Regions from separate parts of the Nocardioides pollutisoli genome, predicted to be linked through region 1. Evidence: predicted binding sites of a transcription regulator. Region 1 holds the regulator's gene; the other holds the start of a gene.
What was found. The regulator LexA, encoded in region 1, represses DNA repair genes until DNA is damaged. The targets are predictions, from matches to a motif close to TCGAACANNTGTTCGA.
Positions count from the first base shown of each region.

Region 2: the regulator LexA is predicted to act here: its motif matches at 7,037-7,052, upstream of ABLE68_RS03000 (HNH endonuclease signature motif containing protein).

Region 1 covers NZ_JBDZDU010000001.1:787,856-795,947, reverse strand. Annotated here, with positions in the region: gene ABLE68_RS03840 (ATP-dependent DNA helicase) at 1-371, shown strand, start outside; gene ABLE68_RS03835 (MXAN_6640 family putative metalloprotease) at 366-1,919, opposite strand; gene ABLE68_RS03830 (alkaline phosphatase family protein) at 1,977-3,221, opposite strand; gene ABLE68_RS03825 (alkaline phosphatase D family protein) at 3,218-4,888, opposite strand; gene ABLE68_RS03820 (phosphatase PAP2 family protein) at 4,892-5,701, opposite strand; gene lexA (transcriptional repressor LexA) at 5,802-6,545, opposite strand; gene ABLE68_RS03810 (LysM peptidoglycan-binding domain-containing protein) at 6,805-7,155, shown strand; gene ABLE68_RS03805 (DUF3052 domain-containing protein) at 7,454-7,855, shown strand; gene ABLE68_RS03800 (hypothetical protein) at 7,852-8,092, opposite strand, start outside.
Region 2 covers NZ_JBDZDU010000001.1:622,135-630,226, reverse strand. Annotated here, with positions in the region: gene ABLE68_RS03025 (hypothetical protein) at 1-1,268, opposite strand, end outside; gene ABLE68_RS03020 (AMP-dependent synthetase/ligase) at 1,287-3,140, opposite strand; gene ABLE68_RS03015 (acyl-CoA dehydrogenase family protein) at 3,195-4,343, opposite strand; gene ABLE68_RS03010 (MerR family transcriptional regulator) at 4,422-5,108, shown strand; gene ABLE68_RS03005 (DUF2200 domain-containing protein) at 5,127-5,468, shown strand; gene ABLE68_RS03000 (HNH endonuclease signature motif containing protein) at 5,771-7,024, opposite strand; gene ABLE68_RS02995 (LLM class F420-dependent oxidoreductase) at 7,246-8,092, opposite strand, start outside.

The DNA of each region.
Region 1 (8,092 bases):
GCCTCTTCGGCACGCTCAGCCTCTGGCAGGGCCTCGACGTCCCCGGCGACACCTGTCAGCTGGTGCTCATCGACCGGATCCCGTTCCCGCGTCCCGACGACCCGCTGCTCAGCGCGCGCCAGAAGGCGGCCGACGAGGCCGGCGGCAACGGCTTCATGCAGGTCGCCGCCACCCACGCAGCGCTCCTGCTCGCCCAGGGAGCGGGCCGGCTGATCCGCACCCACACCGATCGCGGCGTCGTGGCGGTGCTCGACCCGCGGCTCGCGACCGCGCGCTACGGCAGCTTCCTCAAGGCGAGCCTGCCGCCGATGTGGACCACCACCGACCCGGCGCTGGTGCGTCAGGCGCTCAAGCGGCTCGCAGGCTCATGAGGCCGACGAGGTCCGGACGGCCTGTGCCCGGATCTTGATCGTCCGGTCGTTGTCGCGCGAGCGGCCCTGGCAGGAGAAGTTGGTGCCCTGCCAGCACTTGTAGTCGATGCCGGCGTTGGCCATCGTCACCTCGACCCGGCTCACCGAGCGCGTGCCGAACGGGACCGACGTCCGTGCGTCACCCTTGCGGTCGAGCGCCACGTAGTGGCTCGTGACACCGCCGGAGGCGCCGTAGACGGAGACGACGGCGCCGGAGCCGTGGGAGCGCTTCGGGAGGTCGAGCGCGACCTTGAGCCGCCACCCGCTCCGCATCGCCGAGCTCGGGACCATCTTCACCGTGCTGCTGGTCAGGTGGTCGAGCGTGCCGCGTCGCCAGTCGGAGTCGCGCTTCCGGGGGCTGAAGTTCCAGGTGCCGATCAGGGGCGCGGCGGGGTAGGAGTTGTCGGCGCCCTCGCTGTAGCTGCTGCCGGGGTGCCGGTTGGCGTCGGCGAACTCGGCGAACACCTTGCGGAGCTTGGTGCCGCGCGCCTTGAGCTCGCGATCGACGGCCTGCATGGAGTATTCGTCCTGGCCGCCTGCTGCTCCGTCGACCCGCTCCCAGAGGTCGCGCATCAGCACGGGGAGCTGACCGACCTTCTTCGGGAACTTCTCGCTCAGGTAGCGGAAGAAGATCCAGTCGCCGTACTGCCGGACCCCGCTGAAGTGGTCCATCGACTTGCGCGGCTGCGAGAGCGGGCTCTGGGCGAGGTACTGCAGGTTGTCGTTGACGTCGGTGTAGACCTCGTCCTCGGCCCAGGTGGCGGTCGCCTCCATGAACCAGGCGTCCTCGTCGTAGTCGTAGGCGAACTGCACCGCGTGGAAGAGCTCGTGCGCCGCGGTGACCTCGAGGTTCTCGAGCGGCGTGTGAGCCGGGAACTCCGCGTAGTTGTTGTCGAAGGCGCAGTAGGCCCAGGTGTCGTAGGGGCCGTTCGACGGGGGAGCGGTGTCGCTGTCGCAGTAGCCGTAGGTCTGAGGGCCGAGGTTCTGGAGGTAGATGTCGAGCAGGCCGCTGCCACCGCCGCGGGTGCCGTCGGACCTCGGCGAGCGGTAGCCCGCGTCCACGTAGGTCTCGAGCACGTGGGTGACGACGTCGCCGACCTCGTTGACGTACGCCGAGGTCGACTTGTCGCTGCCCGAGGTGGAGTAGTGCACCCGCACGTCGCCGAAGTCGCGGTACGTCGTGGTGCTCGGCCGGGCCAGCAAGGTGGTCGCGGTCTTCTGGTCGCCGGTCGAGAGCTCGCCGCGCAGCCGGCGCAGGTCGCGCATCGCCATGGTCAGGTCACCCTGGGCGGTGGGGGTCGCCGTCCGCGCGCGCGCCTGGCCGAGCGGAGCCGGGGCTCGCAACGCCTGCACCCGGGCGAGCGCCTTCTCGGCGGCCTGGGACGACGCGAGGGGTCGCGGGTTGACCGTCGCGTCGGCCGGGATGGCCGTCAGCACACCGGCCACCGTGGCGGTGACGGCGACACTGGCGAGGGCGAGCCGGGACAGGGTGTGGTTGCGGGGGCGCACCCGAACACTCAACCCTACGAACCTGTGAAATCCCCAACTAGCGGTGTGCCGGGTGAGTCACACGAGGTTGCGGCCGTCGTAGCCGCCGCGGGGGTGGCCGACGCCGAAGAAGGCCGCCAGGGTGGGCGCGACGTCGACCGTGTGGGCGACCCGGGTCGACGCCGTGCGGTGGGGTACGCCGGGGTGGCCACCCGCGACGAAGAACGGGATCGCCCGGGTGGCCGGGTGCCCGTGGTTGCCCGGGATCGGGTTGGACATGGCGGGGTCGGGATCGCTGAAGCGCCAGCCGGCCTGGCAGAACACCACGACCTCGCCGGCCTCGGGGCCGAGCCGCAGCCAGTCGGCTCGTCGGTCGTACGCCGCGAGCACGCCGTCCTGGGCGCGCGCGACCTGACGCATCCGTGCGACCGCGTCCTCCTTCTGCGCAGCCGGGCCGGTCCAGTAGAGGAGGTCCGCGCCGCCGTTGTCGGCGATCTGGACGTTGCCGGCCAGCAGCGGGTCGGCGTCGAGGACGCCCTGGAGGGAGATGACCTTGTCGGACGTGGACCAGTCCATCGAGTGGTCGGCGAGCACCACGACCATCGCGTGCTCCCACTTGCCCTGGTCCTTGAGCGCGTCGACGAACCGCTGCACCTGGGTGTCGGTGTCGGCGAGCGCCGTACGCCGCGCGACCTTGAGCCCGAGCGGGCCGGTGAGGTCTGCGTGGCCGAAGCGGTCGATGTCGCCGAGGTTGATGAACATCAGGCTCGGGTCGAGCTCCTCGAGCATGGTCAGCGCCGCCTCGATCGTGAAGACGTCCGGTGCGTGCTCGGTGATCGGCAGGGTCGGCATCGGCTCCCAGCGGTGGGTGGCGCGCTCGCCGAAGACACCGTAGAGGTACTCCTTGCTCAGCACCGTGCCGGTCGTGAACCCCCTGCGGTTGAGGCGCTCGATGAGGGTGTCGGAGCGGATGTCGGTCGCCCGGTCCAGGTCGCGGACCGTCTTCTCCGTCCGGTCGTACACGGAGTTCGCCGGCACGCCGGTGCGATCGGGACGCAGCCCCGTCATCATCATCACGTGGTTGGGGATCGTCTCCATCACGGGCATCGACTCCGCGCGCGGGAAGCGCAGGCCGCTGTCGCGCAGCGCCGCCAGGTGCGGGGTCAGCCCGCTGTCGAGCTCGTCGGGCCGGCAGCCGTCGATCACGATCACGTAGGCCCGCTTGCGCTTCGAGCCCGCGGCCAGCGCGGGCGCGCCGACGGCCGTCGAGAAGAAGAGGCCGGCAGCACCGGCCTGGAGGAAGGTGCGGCGACTCGTGCTCACACCGGCTCCGTGGTCTGCTCGATCTTCGCGGTCCCGGTGCGGGTCAGGTAGGACACCGACCAGGTGATCTCGGTGTCCTGGTCGGCCCGGTCGCCGATGACGTACCAGTCCATCTGCGCGCGGGTCGGCGTGAGGTCGAGGACGGAGAAGCCGTGGTCGTCGAAGTTGAGGTACTTGATGTGCCGGTTGTTGGCCTTGATCACCTCTTCGACCGCGGTGCTGGTCGTGTGCGGCGGCGTGCCGGTGATGTCCTTGAGGTTGCTGGACGTCACCGAGGTGCAGACGAACTCGACGCCCGCCGAGTCGCCGACGGGGTACGTCGAGGCGTCGTACGGCAGTTCGGCGGCCCAGCCCGAGTGGATGTCGCCGGTGATGAAGAGCGCGTCGGTGACCTGGTGGTCGCGGATGTGCTGGAAGACCTCGCGGCGGTCGTCGGTGTAGCCGTCCCACTGGTCGACGTTGTAGGCGACGCCGTCGCGGGGGAGCAGACCGGTGACGTCGTCGATCGGGTCGATGAGGTCGTCGGGCAGCGCGCCGAAGTCGACCGGCGCGATCATCACCGGGTTGCCGATCACCTTCCACTGGGCGCGGTCGTTGGCGAGCGACTGCTTGAGCCAGTCCATCTGCTGGCGGCCGGTGATCGTGCGTTCCGGGTCGCTGACCGAGCCGTCCGGGACCTTGAGCTGGCCGTCGCGATAGCTGCGCAGGTCGAGCATGCTGAGCTCGGCGAGGCGGCCGAAGCGGATGCGTCGGTAGAGGCGGTCTCCGTCGCCGAGGCGGGCGGTGCCGTCCATGCGCACCGGCATCCACTCGTCGTACGCACGGTGGGCGCGGGCGCGACGCTGGTGGAAGTCGCCCTCGCCGAGGTCGGGGTTGTGGTTCTCGGCGCCGTTCTTCCACTGGTCGTTGGCGACCTCGTGGTCGTCCCAGGTGATCACCCACGGGTACTTCGCGTGCAGGTCCTGCAGGTCGGTGTCCTGCTTGTACTGCGCGTGCCGCTGCCGGTAGTCGGCCAGCGACAGGGTCTCGTGGGCGGGGACGTGGGGGCGGATGTCCTCGTCGTCGGAGCCGTAGCCGTACTGGCCGGGGCCGTACTCGTAGAAGTAGTCACCGAGGTGGACCACCGCGTGCAGGTCGTCGCGCGCGGCGAGACCTCGGTAGGCGCTGAACCAGCCGGCCTGCAGGTTGGCGCAGGACACGACCCCCAGGCGCAGGTGGTCGAGCTTGGCGTCGTGGGCGGGTGCGGTCCGGGTGCGGCCGACGCGGCTGGTGGCCCCGGCGTACGTGAAGCGGTAGTAGTGCCAGGTCGCCGGGGCCAGGCCGCGGACGTCGACCTTGACCGTGTGGTCGCGGCTCGCGCCGGTGGTGAAGGTGCCGCGGCGTACGACGTGGCGGAAGCCGCGGTCGGTCGCGACCTCCCAGCGCACCTGGACCGTCGGGCCGGCGCCGGAGCCCGGGGTGCTGGCCGGCGTCGGCGTGACCCGGGTCCAGATCAGCACGGCGTCGGGGAGCGGGTCGCCGGACGCGATGCCGTGGCGGAAGGGTCGGCGGGCAGCGCCGGTGGCGGCGTCGGCGGCCCCGATCGCGGGGTTGGCGGCGACCAGCGCGACACCGGCGGTGCTGGTGGCGAGGACGGTGCGACGGTGGATCGGCTGAGGGGTGGTCACGCCTCAGTCAACGACGGGGGCGTCCTCGCGTGATGCTCGTTCATCCAGTGTTCGTCTGCGCCAGAGCCGATCGATCGGGACCCGGCCCAGCGCGACCGCGGCCGCCCAGCCGAGCAGGATGACCAGCCAGCCCATGAGGGCGTCGATCACCCAGTGGTTGCCGGTGCCGACGATGACGACCGCCGTGCCGAGGGCGTAGAGCCAGCCGAGCACGCGCACCCACTTCTTGGTGGCGTAGATCTGCAGGGCCATCGCCACCCACAGCGACCAGCCGGCGTGGAGCGACGGGAAGGCGGCGAGCTCGTTGGTCAGCCCGCCGAGGCCGCGGGGAGCGGAGGCGTCAGCACCCCACCAGCCGTCGGCGGCGTGGAGGCTGAGCACGTCGACGTACCCCCCGAGGAAGCGCGGCGGCGCGGTCGGGAGCGAGATGTAGGCGGCCAGCCCGAGCAGGGTGCCGATGACCAGCGCCCGGCGGGCCGGGCCGTAGCGGTCGGCGCCGAGGCGCCAGAGCCAGATCAGCACGGCGCCGGTGACGACGTAGTGGAGCGTGGCGTACCAGTAGCTCCCGGCGAGGCCGAGGACGCGGTGGTCGGTGAAGAGCTGGTTGAGCGGGAGCTCCCACTGGATGCCGAGGATGCTCTCGACGTGGAGCAGCTCGTTCGCGCGGTGGAGGGCCGGCTGCATGCTGGTGTCGGCGACCAGCCGGGCCAGGCTGTAGAAGACCCAGAGGGCCAGGATCAGCAGGAGCTCGAAGATGCCTCGGACCCAGCGCGGAACCGTCCGCGTCTGGGTGTAAGCAGGTGCTGTCGCCACAGCACCAGCGTCCTTCATCAGCCCTCCCGCGGCCATCAGGGATTCCCCCCGACATCAACCCAGGGTCACCTCGGGTCATTCCCGTCCGGGAGTACCCAATTCAGACCCGACGAAGCACCGCGGTCACCTTCCCGAGGATGGTGGCGTGAGTGCCGTCAATCGGATCATAGGAAATGTTGTGGGGAAGGAGCCACACCTTTCCGTCCTTGCGCTGGAACGTCTTGACCGTGGCCTCCCCGTCGAGCAGGGCGGCGACGATGTCGCCGTTCTCCGCGGTCTGCTCCTTGCGGATGACCACGTAGTCGCCGTCGCAGATGGCCGCGTCGATCATCGACTCGCCCGAAACCTCGAGCAGGAAGAGCTCCCCCTCGCCCACGAGCTGCTTGGGGAGCGGGAAGACGTCGTCGTAGGTCTGCTCGGCCAGGATCGGTCCGCCGGCGGCGATCCGGCCGACGAGCGGGACGTACTGAGCCGCGGGCACGGCGTCGCCGATGCCGGTCTCGTCGTACGACGTCTCGTCGGCGGTGCCGAGTGAACGACGCGCGGCCATCACCTCGGGGAGGAACACCTCCAGCGCACGCGGCCGGTTGGGATCGCGCTTGAGGTAGCCCTTCTCCTCCAGCGTCTTGAGCTGGTGGGCGACGCTCGAGGAGCTGGTCAGGCCGACGGCCTCACCGATCTCGCGCATGCTCGGCGGGTAGCCGCGCTTCTCGATGGAGTCCTTGATGTGGGCGAGCACGCGCTGCTGCCGCGGGGTCAGCCCGGTGGCGTCCGGCGGTCCGTCGGGCAGCTCGCTGACCTTCTGGGGACCGGAGCCGGTGGCGGATTCCTTCTTCGTGGCCATGGGGTCACCGTAGCCACCGGGACCCGGCTTGTTCAAACATCTGTTCGAACGGCGTGTCGCGACACGCCGTTCGAACAAATGTTCGCGTGGTCCTTGAATTGTTCGAACACCTGATCTAACTTCGTACACATGTTCGATCGAACGCCTGATCGAACCGCCGGTCCAGACAGGTCCAGCACCACTGTCGGTGGCCACCACTAGAACTGTGTCACCGAGCTGCACCACCCGAGGCAGACCGCCCCTTCCCCCGGAGGTCCCGATGAGCACCATGACGATCGACCAGATCTTCGACCGGCCCACCCGCCGCGTCGGATCCAGCAGCGTGCGGCTGACCCGCCGCGGACGCGTCGTCGTGGTGGTGCTCGCGCTCCTCGCCCTGATGGCGATCGGCTTCGTCATCGCCTCCGGCTCCGTCGCCACCGACGAGCCCGGCACCCCCGAGCCCACCAGCGTGGTGATGGTGGGGACCGGCGACACCCTCTGGGACATCGCGGCCGGCATCGCCGACGACGGTGACGTCCGCGCGATGATCGATCGGATCGAGCGGCTCAACGCCCTCGACTCCGGGATGGTCGTCGCCGGCCAGAAGTTGGTCGTCCCCGCCAGCTAGCGCAGCACTCAGACTTCATCAGCCGCTTCGACCCCGGCTGATGAGCCGGGGAAGACAGGGGGCGGAGCCAGGCGGCTCCGCCCCTTGCGGCATTTCCAGGGTCTCGATACACCGCCTCGTTCCTCGGCGGCACTCGACCACCGACAGCGCTCGATACACCGCCTCGTTCCTCGGCGGTACTCGACCACCAAAAGCGCTCGATACACCGCCTCGTTCCTCGGCGGCACTCGACCACCGAAAGCGTTCGTTGGTCTCTCTCGCGAGCGCCAGCGAGCGTATCGAGACCTACTCTCAGGTCATGGCGGGCTACTCAGGCACCCCGTTGGTGCGCAAGCTGGGGATCAAGGACATCCACACGGTGTTCCTCGACCGCGCGCCCGCCGACTTCGGGCTCGAGACCGAGGCGCGCGTCGTACGCCGCCTCCCGGCCGCTGTCGACGTCACGCTGACCTTCCACACCGAGCAGGCGACGCTGGTCGAGCGGTTGCCGGTGCTCCTCGAGCGGACCAGCACGGCCGGCATGGTCTGGATCTGCTGGCCCAAGAAGGCCGCGCAGAAGGCGCTCGGGATCGTCAGCGACCTCGACGACGGGGTGGTGCGTGAGCTGGGCCTGCGGTCGGGGTTGGTCGACGTGAAGGTCGCCGCCATCGACGACACCTGGTCGGGGCTGAAGTTCGTACGCCGCCTGGTCGACCGCTAGCGCGCGGCCCGGCGGCCGCCGACCGGACGAGGTGGGCCGTCGTCCGGCGCGTCCCCTGCCGCAGGCTTCTCCGGCGCCCGGGTGATCCCGAGCCGACGCATCAGCCGGGCGACCAGCATCAGGCCGACGAAGAGGCAGGCCACCGCGCCGACCGACGCGAGGGCGAGGAACCACCAGGCCGTCGGATCGCCACCGCGCGCGGTGGAGCCGAAGTCGATCGCGGCGTACACGAGATAG
Region 2 (8,092 bases), 170 kb from region 1:
CGGTCGTCGGAGTCGAGCAGTGCGGTCAGGTCGACGAGGTCCGGGTCGTGCACGCGCACCGGCAGGCTCCACGGGTCGGGATAGGGGCTGACCAGGCCGGTCGCCTGGAGGATGTTGGCGGCACCGAACGCGACGACGCCGGTGTCGCCGGGCTCGGCGTGGTCGGCGAGCCAGGCGATCGCCGGCTCCTCGGCACGGTCGACGGGGTGGACCGCAGCGGCGGTCAGGGTGATGACGGTGGAGGCCGCGGCCACGCCGTACGCGATCCGGAGCGCGCGGCGGCCGGGCAGCGGGCGCTGGACGGCGGCCGCGGTGAGCAGCACCAGACCGGGGACCAGCCCCAGCAGGTAGTGCAGCCAGTAGCTGCCGCCGAGCAGGACGACGGCGAGCTCCCACGTCAGGGTCGCGAGCGCCGGCCACCGCAGGTCGGGCGAGTGGTCGGCCCGGCGGGCCAGAGGTCGCGCGAGGACCGCGGCGAGCAGGGGTGCGCCGGTGGCCACCAGCGCCAGCAGGACGCCGCCGAGGCGCCGCGGCGTCGAGCCGGTGGCGTAGGTCGCGATCACCGAGGCCGCCTGCCCGCGGAAGACGACGACCGCGTCCCAGAGCTCGCTCGGCGAGGTGCCCTTCAACGAGGCGAGCCAGACCGTCACCGCCACGGTCGCGAGCGCACCGACGAGGGCACCCAGGACCGGGCGGAGACGACGCTGGGTCAGCAGGAGGACCGCCCCGCAGACGAAGACGTCGAGCAGGCTCTGCTTCACCAGGGCCGCGCACGCGCCGGCCCCACCGGCGAGGAGCCCCCAGCCGTACGCCGGACCGGCGGCGGTCGCCCGGAACGCGGCGATCGTCGCCGCCAGGCCGCCGACGATGAACGGCAGGCCGAGCAGCTCGCCGTTCACGACCGTGCCGCCGAAGAGCGGGGTGGCCGCGAGGACGGCCGCAGTCGCCGCGGGCAGGACCGGGGCGATGGGGAGGCCGGGTGCAGCCAGTCGTCCGACCAGCCCGGACAGGAGGACCGTGAACACGAGTGCCGTGATGCCGATGAGCCGGAGCGACCAGGCGCCGTCGGCGAGGCCGACCAGCGCGATCAGCAGCGGTGGGCGGTCGACGAAGTAGTCGCCGTACAACGACGACCCCGGCGACCACTGGTGGGCCAGGATCAGCAGCCCACCTTCGTCAGGGCTGAGCGACCGGCCTGCGAACGGCAGCCAGGTGACGCCCGCGACTGCTGCGAGTGCGGCGACCCGGGAGAAGGGCGACCGCAGCACCCGGTGACCTTATCGGTCTCAGCCGTAGAGGCGGTCCAGCACGTCGGAGTACTTGGTGTTGACGACCCGGCGCTTGAGCTTGAGGGTCGGGGTGAGCTCCTCGGACTCGGCGGTCCACTCGACGCCGAGCAGCTCGAACGACTTCACCTGCTCGGGCCGCGACAGGCGCTCGTTGGCGGCGTCGACCGCCGCCTGGGCGATCGCGAGGATCTCCGGCTTCTGGGCGAGGTCTGCGAGGTCGGTGAACTCGATCCCCATCTGGGCGGCCATCAGCGGCGCGATCTCGCCGTCGAGGGTGAGGATCGCGACGACGTACGGGCGTCCGTCGCCGATCGCCATCGCGTGGCCGATGATCGGGGACTCCTTGAGGTAGTTCTCGATGTTCGACGGGGCGATGTTCTTGCCGGCCGAGGTGATGATCAGCTCCTTCTTGCGGTCGACGATCGCGAAGAAGCCGTCGTCGTCCAGGGTGCCGATGTCGCCGGTGTGCAGCCAGCCGTCGTCGTCGATGAGCGCGCGGGTGGCGTCCTCCTGCAGGTGGTAGCCGGGGGTGTTGACCGGTCCGCGGACGAGCACCTCGCCGTCCTCGCCGAGCTTGACCTCCATGCCCGGGTTGGCGCGGCCGACGGTGCCGAGCTTGAAGCCGCCCGGGCCGTTGGCCGTCACGGCGCCGCAGGTCTCGGTCATGCCGTAGACGTCGTAGACCTTGATGCCGAGGCCGGCCATGAACTTGGCGACGTCGAGCGGCATCGGGGCCGCGGCGGAGCCGGCCCAGGTCACCTGGTCGAGACCGAGGAGCAGCTTGAGGAGACCGAGGATCTGGGCCTCGGCATCGGCGTACGCCTGCTCGATCTCGGGCGTCATCTCGCGCCCGACCTCCTGCGCCTCGACCCACGCGAGCCCGGCGGCCATGGCGTTCTGGACCATCGTCACGTTGTCGGGGTTCGGGTCCGCAGCGAGCTTGGCGGAGAGGCCGGTCTTGATCTTCTCCCAGACGCGCGGGACGCCGAAGAACGCCGTCGGGTGCACCTCGCCGAGCGCGCCGAGGAGCAGCGCCGGGTCGCCGATGGCGTGCATGTGGCTGCCCTGGATCTGCGGGCCGTAGAGGCCGAGGACCCGCTCCGCGATGTGCGCGAGCGGGAGGTAGCTGACCCCGACCTGCGGTTCGGTGAGCCCCGCGGACTCCTGGCTGGACATCGCCTCGTACAGCACGTTGTAGTGCGTCAGCACCACGCCCTTCGGGTTGCCGGTGGTGCCGGAGGTGTAGAGGATCGTCGCCGGGTCGTCGGGGGTGACCTCGGCGGCGCGGGCGGTCACCTCGTCGGAGTGGGTGGCGCGGTAGGCCGCACCGCTGGCGACGAGGTCGGCCCACGTCTCGTAGCGGTCGCCGCCCGGGTTGGCGTCGGCGTCGATCACGACGACCTTGCGGATGCTGGCCGCGGTGTCGAGCGCCTTCGCCCAGCGAGCCAGGTGGTCGGCGTTCTCGACGATCACGACGGCCGGCTCGGCGTGCCCGGCGACGTACGCGACCTGGTCGTTGGAGAGCGTGTTGTAGATCGACATCGGGGTGGCGCCCGCGTGCACGGCCCCGATGTCGGCGAGGAAGTGCTCGATCCGGTTGTTGGCCATGATCGCGACCGTGTCGCCGGCGGAGACGCCGAGCTCGACCAGCGCGGCCGCGACGTCGAGCCCGAGCTCGCGCGTCTGCTGCCAGGTGATCGTCCGCCAGGACTCGCCCTCGGGCACGTCGTGCTTGTCGGAGTACGCCGGGTGGTCGGCCGCGCTGACCGCCGTGTCGGCCAGGGCGTCGATCATGGTGCGGCCCGCGATCATCTCGTCGATCCGGGCGCGGTCCGTCTGCAGGTCGGTCATGCGAAGACTCCTCGGGTGGAACGAGTGGCGTGGGTCACAGGTTAGTGCGGATCGCTACAGCCCGAGACTGCGACCGATGATCTCCTTCTGGATCTCCGTCGTGCCGCCGTAGATCGTCTGGATCCGGCTGTCCACGAAGGCCTTCGCGATCGGGTACTCGAGCATGTAGCCGTAGCCACCGTGCAGCTGCACCCCGCGGTCGACGATCTTGGTCTGCAGCTCGGTGGTCCACCACTTCGCCATCGACGCGAGCGAGGTGTCGACCTCGCCGGCGTTCAGCTTGGTGACGCAGTCGTTGACGAAGACCCGCGCGATGTGGGTCTCCGTGGCCATCTCGGCGATCGCGAACCGGGTGTTCTGGAACTTGCCGATCGGCTTGCCGAACGCCTCGCGCTGCTTGACGTAGTCGAGGCAGAGGTTGAGCACGTGCTCGCACGCGGCGACCGCCATCACCGCGATCGAGATGCGCTCCTGAGGGAGGTTCATCATCAGCGAGATGAAGCCGGACCCCTCCTCGCCGAGGAGGTTGGCCTTCGGGACCTCGACGTTGTCGAAGAAGAGCTCGGCGGTGTCCTGCGCCTTCATGCCGACCTTGTCGAGGTTGCGGCCGCGCTCGAAGCCCTTCATCCCGCGCTCGACGACGAGCAGGCTGATGCCCTTGTGGCCGGCGTCGGGGTCGGTGCGGCAGACGACGATCACCAGGTCGGACAGGATGCCGTTGCTGATGAAGGTCTTCGAGCCGTTCAGGACGTAGTGGTCACCCTTGTCGATCGCGGTCGTGCGGATGCCCTGGAGGTCGCTGCCGGCTCCCGGCTCGGTCATCGCGATCGCCGAGATCAGCTCGCCGCTGACCAGGCCGGGCAGCCAGCGCTGCTTCTGCTCGTCGGTCCCGAGCTGGCTGATGTAGGGGACGATGATGTCCGTGTGCACCGGGAAGCCCGGGCCGCTCGCGCCGGCTCGGCACATCTCCTCCGCGACGATCATGTTGTAGCGGAAGTCCGAGACCCCGGCCCCGCCGTACTCCTCGGCGACGTCGAAGCAGAGCAGCCCCGCCTCGCCGGCCTTGGTCCACACCGCACGGTCGACGTGACCGTCCTTCTCCCACTGGTCGTGGAACGGCACGACCTCCTTCTCCAAGAAGGCGCGCACGGTACGGCGGAAGTCGTCGTGCTCCTGGTCGAGGATGGACGGGGCGTCGGGCATGGGGGCCTCCGGAGACAGGTGGGATGACAGGCACACTGTGACAGCAGAACTGTCAACGTTCAAGGTAGGGTCCTTCGTATGACGATCGACGAGCTGGCGGCAGCGGTCGGACTCACGGTGCGCACGACGCGCTACTACGCGAGCCTCGGGCTGATCCCGCCGCCGGAGCGACGAGGTCGCGTCGCCTACTACGACGCCGGGCACCAGGCGCGGCTCGAGATGGTGCGCGCCCTGCAGGACCACGGCTTCACGTTGCAGGCCATCGAGCGCTACCTCGCGACCGTGCCGGCCGACGCCACGGTCGAGGACCTGATGCTGCAGCGCTCGATGCTGACCTCGTGGTCACCGGCGCCCGCCGAGGTGCTGACCCGGCGGCAGCTGGAGAAGCGGGCCGACCGTGCGCTGTCCGACGACGACCTCGCGCTGCTGGTCAAGCTCGGCACCGTCGAGCCCGTCGACGACGGCTACCTCGTGCTGCCCAACCTGCACGTCGGGCTCGAGCTCCTCGACCTCGACCTGCCCGCGTCCAGCGCCGGGCTCGCCGAGGAGGCCATCCGCCGGCACATGACCGCGCTCGCCGACGAGCTCACCACGATCCTGCACTCGCAGGTGCTCGAGCCCTACCGCCGCGAACCCCACGCGCCCGAGGACGCCGAACGCCTCGAGCGCACCGTCTCCCGCCTGCGCCAGCTCACCCTGGAGGCCGTCGTCACCGGCTTCCAGCGCGCCGCGAACGACGTGATCCGGCGCTCGCTCGCGCGCTGATCGCCCTAGATTGGTCGCGTGCACAGGATCTTCACGACCAGCGTGGCCGCGGTCTACCCGGCGTACGTCGCGAAGGTCGAGCGCAAGGGCCGGACGAAGGCCGAGCTCGACGAGGTCATCGCGTGGCTGACCGGCTTCGACGAGGCCGCTCTGCGTGCTCACCTCGACGCGGGGACGACCTTCGAGGACTTCTTCGCCGACGCTGACCTCAACCCTGCGGCATCGTCGATCACCGGGGTCGTCTGCGGCATCCGGGTCGAGGACGTCGAGGACCCGCTCATGCAGAAGATCCGCTACCTCGACAAGCTCGTCGACGAGCTCGCCAAGGGCAAGGCGATGGCGAAGGTCCTCCGCAGCTGACCGCCGGTTGAGGAGGTCGCGCAGCGACCGCCTCGAAACCCCGGAGGACTGACGTCGGCCTTCAGGTCGTCAGTGGTTGCGGTCGCGGTTGACGAGAAACGTGGTCACCGTGGTCTGTGGTTGCGGTGGCGATTTCCAGTCCGCGGCCGGCTTGCGGGCACGCTGGGGTCGACCGTCGTGGTGACGGTCGACAGAAGAAGAGCCGGCGGCTGAGGAAGGCGCGGAGCGCTCTCGCCGTTGGTTGAGGAGGTTCCGCTAGGAACCGTCTCGAAACCCCGGAAAGCCAAGGGCAGGGCGTCGGCTTACGTTCGCCGGTGGAAGGCGACCTTCCCGCCGGGGAGCTTGGTGATCTCGTACGCCGGGTCGTGGGCTCTGGCGTGGTGCCTGGGGCAGAGAAGCCTGCCGTGTTCGAGGTCCGTGGGTCCGCCTTGGGCCCAGTGGTGGTCGTGGTGGGCGTGGCACATGCCGGGGGGCCAGTCGCACCCGTCGGCGGTGCAGTGCTGGTCGCGGATCATGAGCGCGAGCCTCTGGGCCTTGGTGTGGAACCGTTTGCGTCGGCCGACGTCGAGGATCTCGGACTTCGACCCGAGGACGACGGGGATGATGCCGGCCTGGGACGCGAGCCTCCGGGCTTGTCCGGCTGAGATGGGTTCGCCTGTGTCGAGGTGTGCTGCTTTCAGTCCGCCCATCAGGGTCTCGTGGGTCATGATGACCACCGCGGTGGCGTTGACGCCGCCGGCATCGGGGACCCGGTCGGTCGGGTAGCGCTCGATGAGCTCGCAGAACGCCGTCCCCATCCGCTGCGGCCCAGGGCGGCGTTCACCGAGCGGGCCGGACGCGGCTTGGTGCCTGGGTGCGGCGAACCCGTGGAGGATCTTCGCGAGCATCGCGCCCTGCGCCATTGGGACAGTGAAGCGTCCGTGGGTGGTGCCGTGGCCGTCGTCAGTCATGGTCAACCGGCACGACTGGGCTGCGATCGCTTCTTCGCGTGCGAGGAGCCTGGCCTCGTGGGCGTCCGCAGCCTCGGGGGCGACGACTTCGAGGAGCCGCTTGCCTACGATGGCGAGCGCTTTCGCATCGAGCTCGGAGGCACGGTCGACCAGGAACGTCTCCGCCTGCGCCACGAGCTCCTGGTCGAGGTCGTCGGGCAGCGCGTCGACCGCACGCACGATGACTCGCGCCTGCTCCACCACCAAGTCACCCGACGCCAACGCGTCGCGGGTGATGGTGTGGACCTCGAGGTCATGACCCAGTCGAACGGTCCCGTGGGCAGCAGGGCGGGTCTGCTTCGTCTCGTGCGCCAACCAGTTCGCGGTCGACGTCGCGCCGACCTTCTCGCCGACACCCAGGTCGTCGGCGTGCGCGGCAACACGTGCCTTCAGCTCGCAGACCCGGGCCTCGAGACGAGTCAGGTCGACGAGAGTCCTGCTGGCTTCGACCGCGGTCATCGACCACACCGATGCGTCGACCACCGAGTCAGCAACCGCCTGCATCTGCGCGGTCGCCGACGCCACCCGGTGGGACCGGGTGATCTCGGGGTCGGGAAGCTGGGCCATACCACATTCTACTCGAACATACATTCGAATACAAGAAAGGAATGCAGATGCCCCTCGCAGCGAGGGTGGTTTCGAGGCTCAGGCACCGCAAGCCGGGAAGCGACCTCAGCTCGAGGCCGCCGTACCCGTGTCAATGCCCTGTTGGCGCGCAACTACAAGCGGCCTGCAGGCTGCGGGGTTTCGAGACGGTCGCTGCGCGACCTCCTCAACCACCGGTGGCGTCAGGAGACGAGCTCCTTCAGCTGCGCGATCGTGGCGGCCGGGTCGGGGGAGGCCGGGATGACCTGGAGGTTGGTGACGCCGGCCTCGGCGAAGGCGGCGATGCGCTCCTTCACGTAGGACTCCGGGCCGACCAGGTTGCCGAGCTCGAGGAGCTCCATCGGGACCTTGGCCTCGGCGTCGCGCTTGTGGCCGTCGAGGTAGAGGTCCTGGATCTCCTTGGCCTCCTTCTCGAAGCCGTACTGGACCATCAGCTCGTTGTAGAAGTTCTTGCCGCGGGCGCCCATGCCGCCGACGTACAGCGCGACGGTCGGCCGCGCGAAGTCGAGCAGGCCCTTCACGTCGTCACCGATGGCGACCATGCCGCCGGCGCTGGTCTGCAGCGGACCCAGGTCGGGGGAGCGTCGCGCCTTGCCCTTGGCGAGGGCGTCGCCCCAGACGTCGTTGGCCTTCTCGGGCACGAAGAGGAAGGGCAGCCAGCCGTCGGCGCACTCGGCGGTCATCTCGACGTTCTTGGCGCCGAGGGCCGCGACGTAGAGCGGGATCTCGGAGCGCTCGGGCTTCGTGAGCAGCTTGAGCGGCTTGCCGAGGCCCAGGCCCTGGTCGGCGGGGAGCGGGAGCTTGAAGATGCCGTCGTGGACGAGCGGCTCGCGGCGCAGGCCCATCCGGAGGATCTCGATCATCTCGCGGGTGCGGCCCAGCGGCTTGTCGTAGGGGAGCCCGTGGAAGCCCTCGATGACCTGCGGGCCGGAGGCGCCGAGGCCGAGGATCGCGCGGCCGCCCGACACGTTGTCGAGGCCGGCGGCGGTCTGCAGCATCGCGCCCGGGGTGCGGGAGTAGACGTTGAGG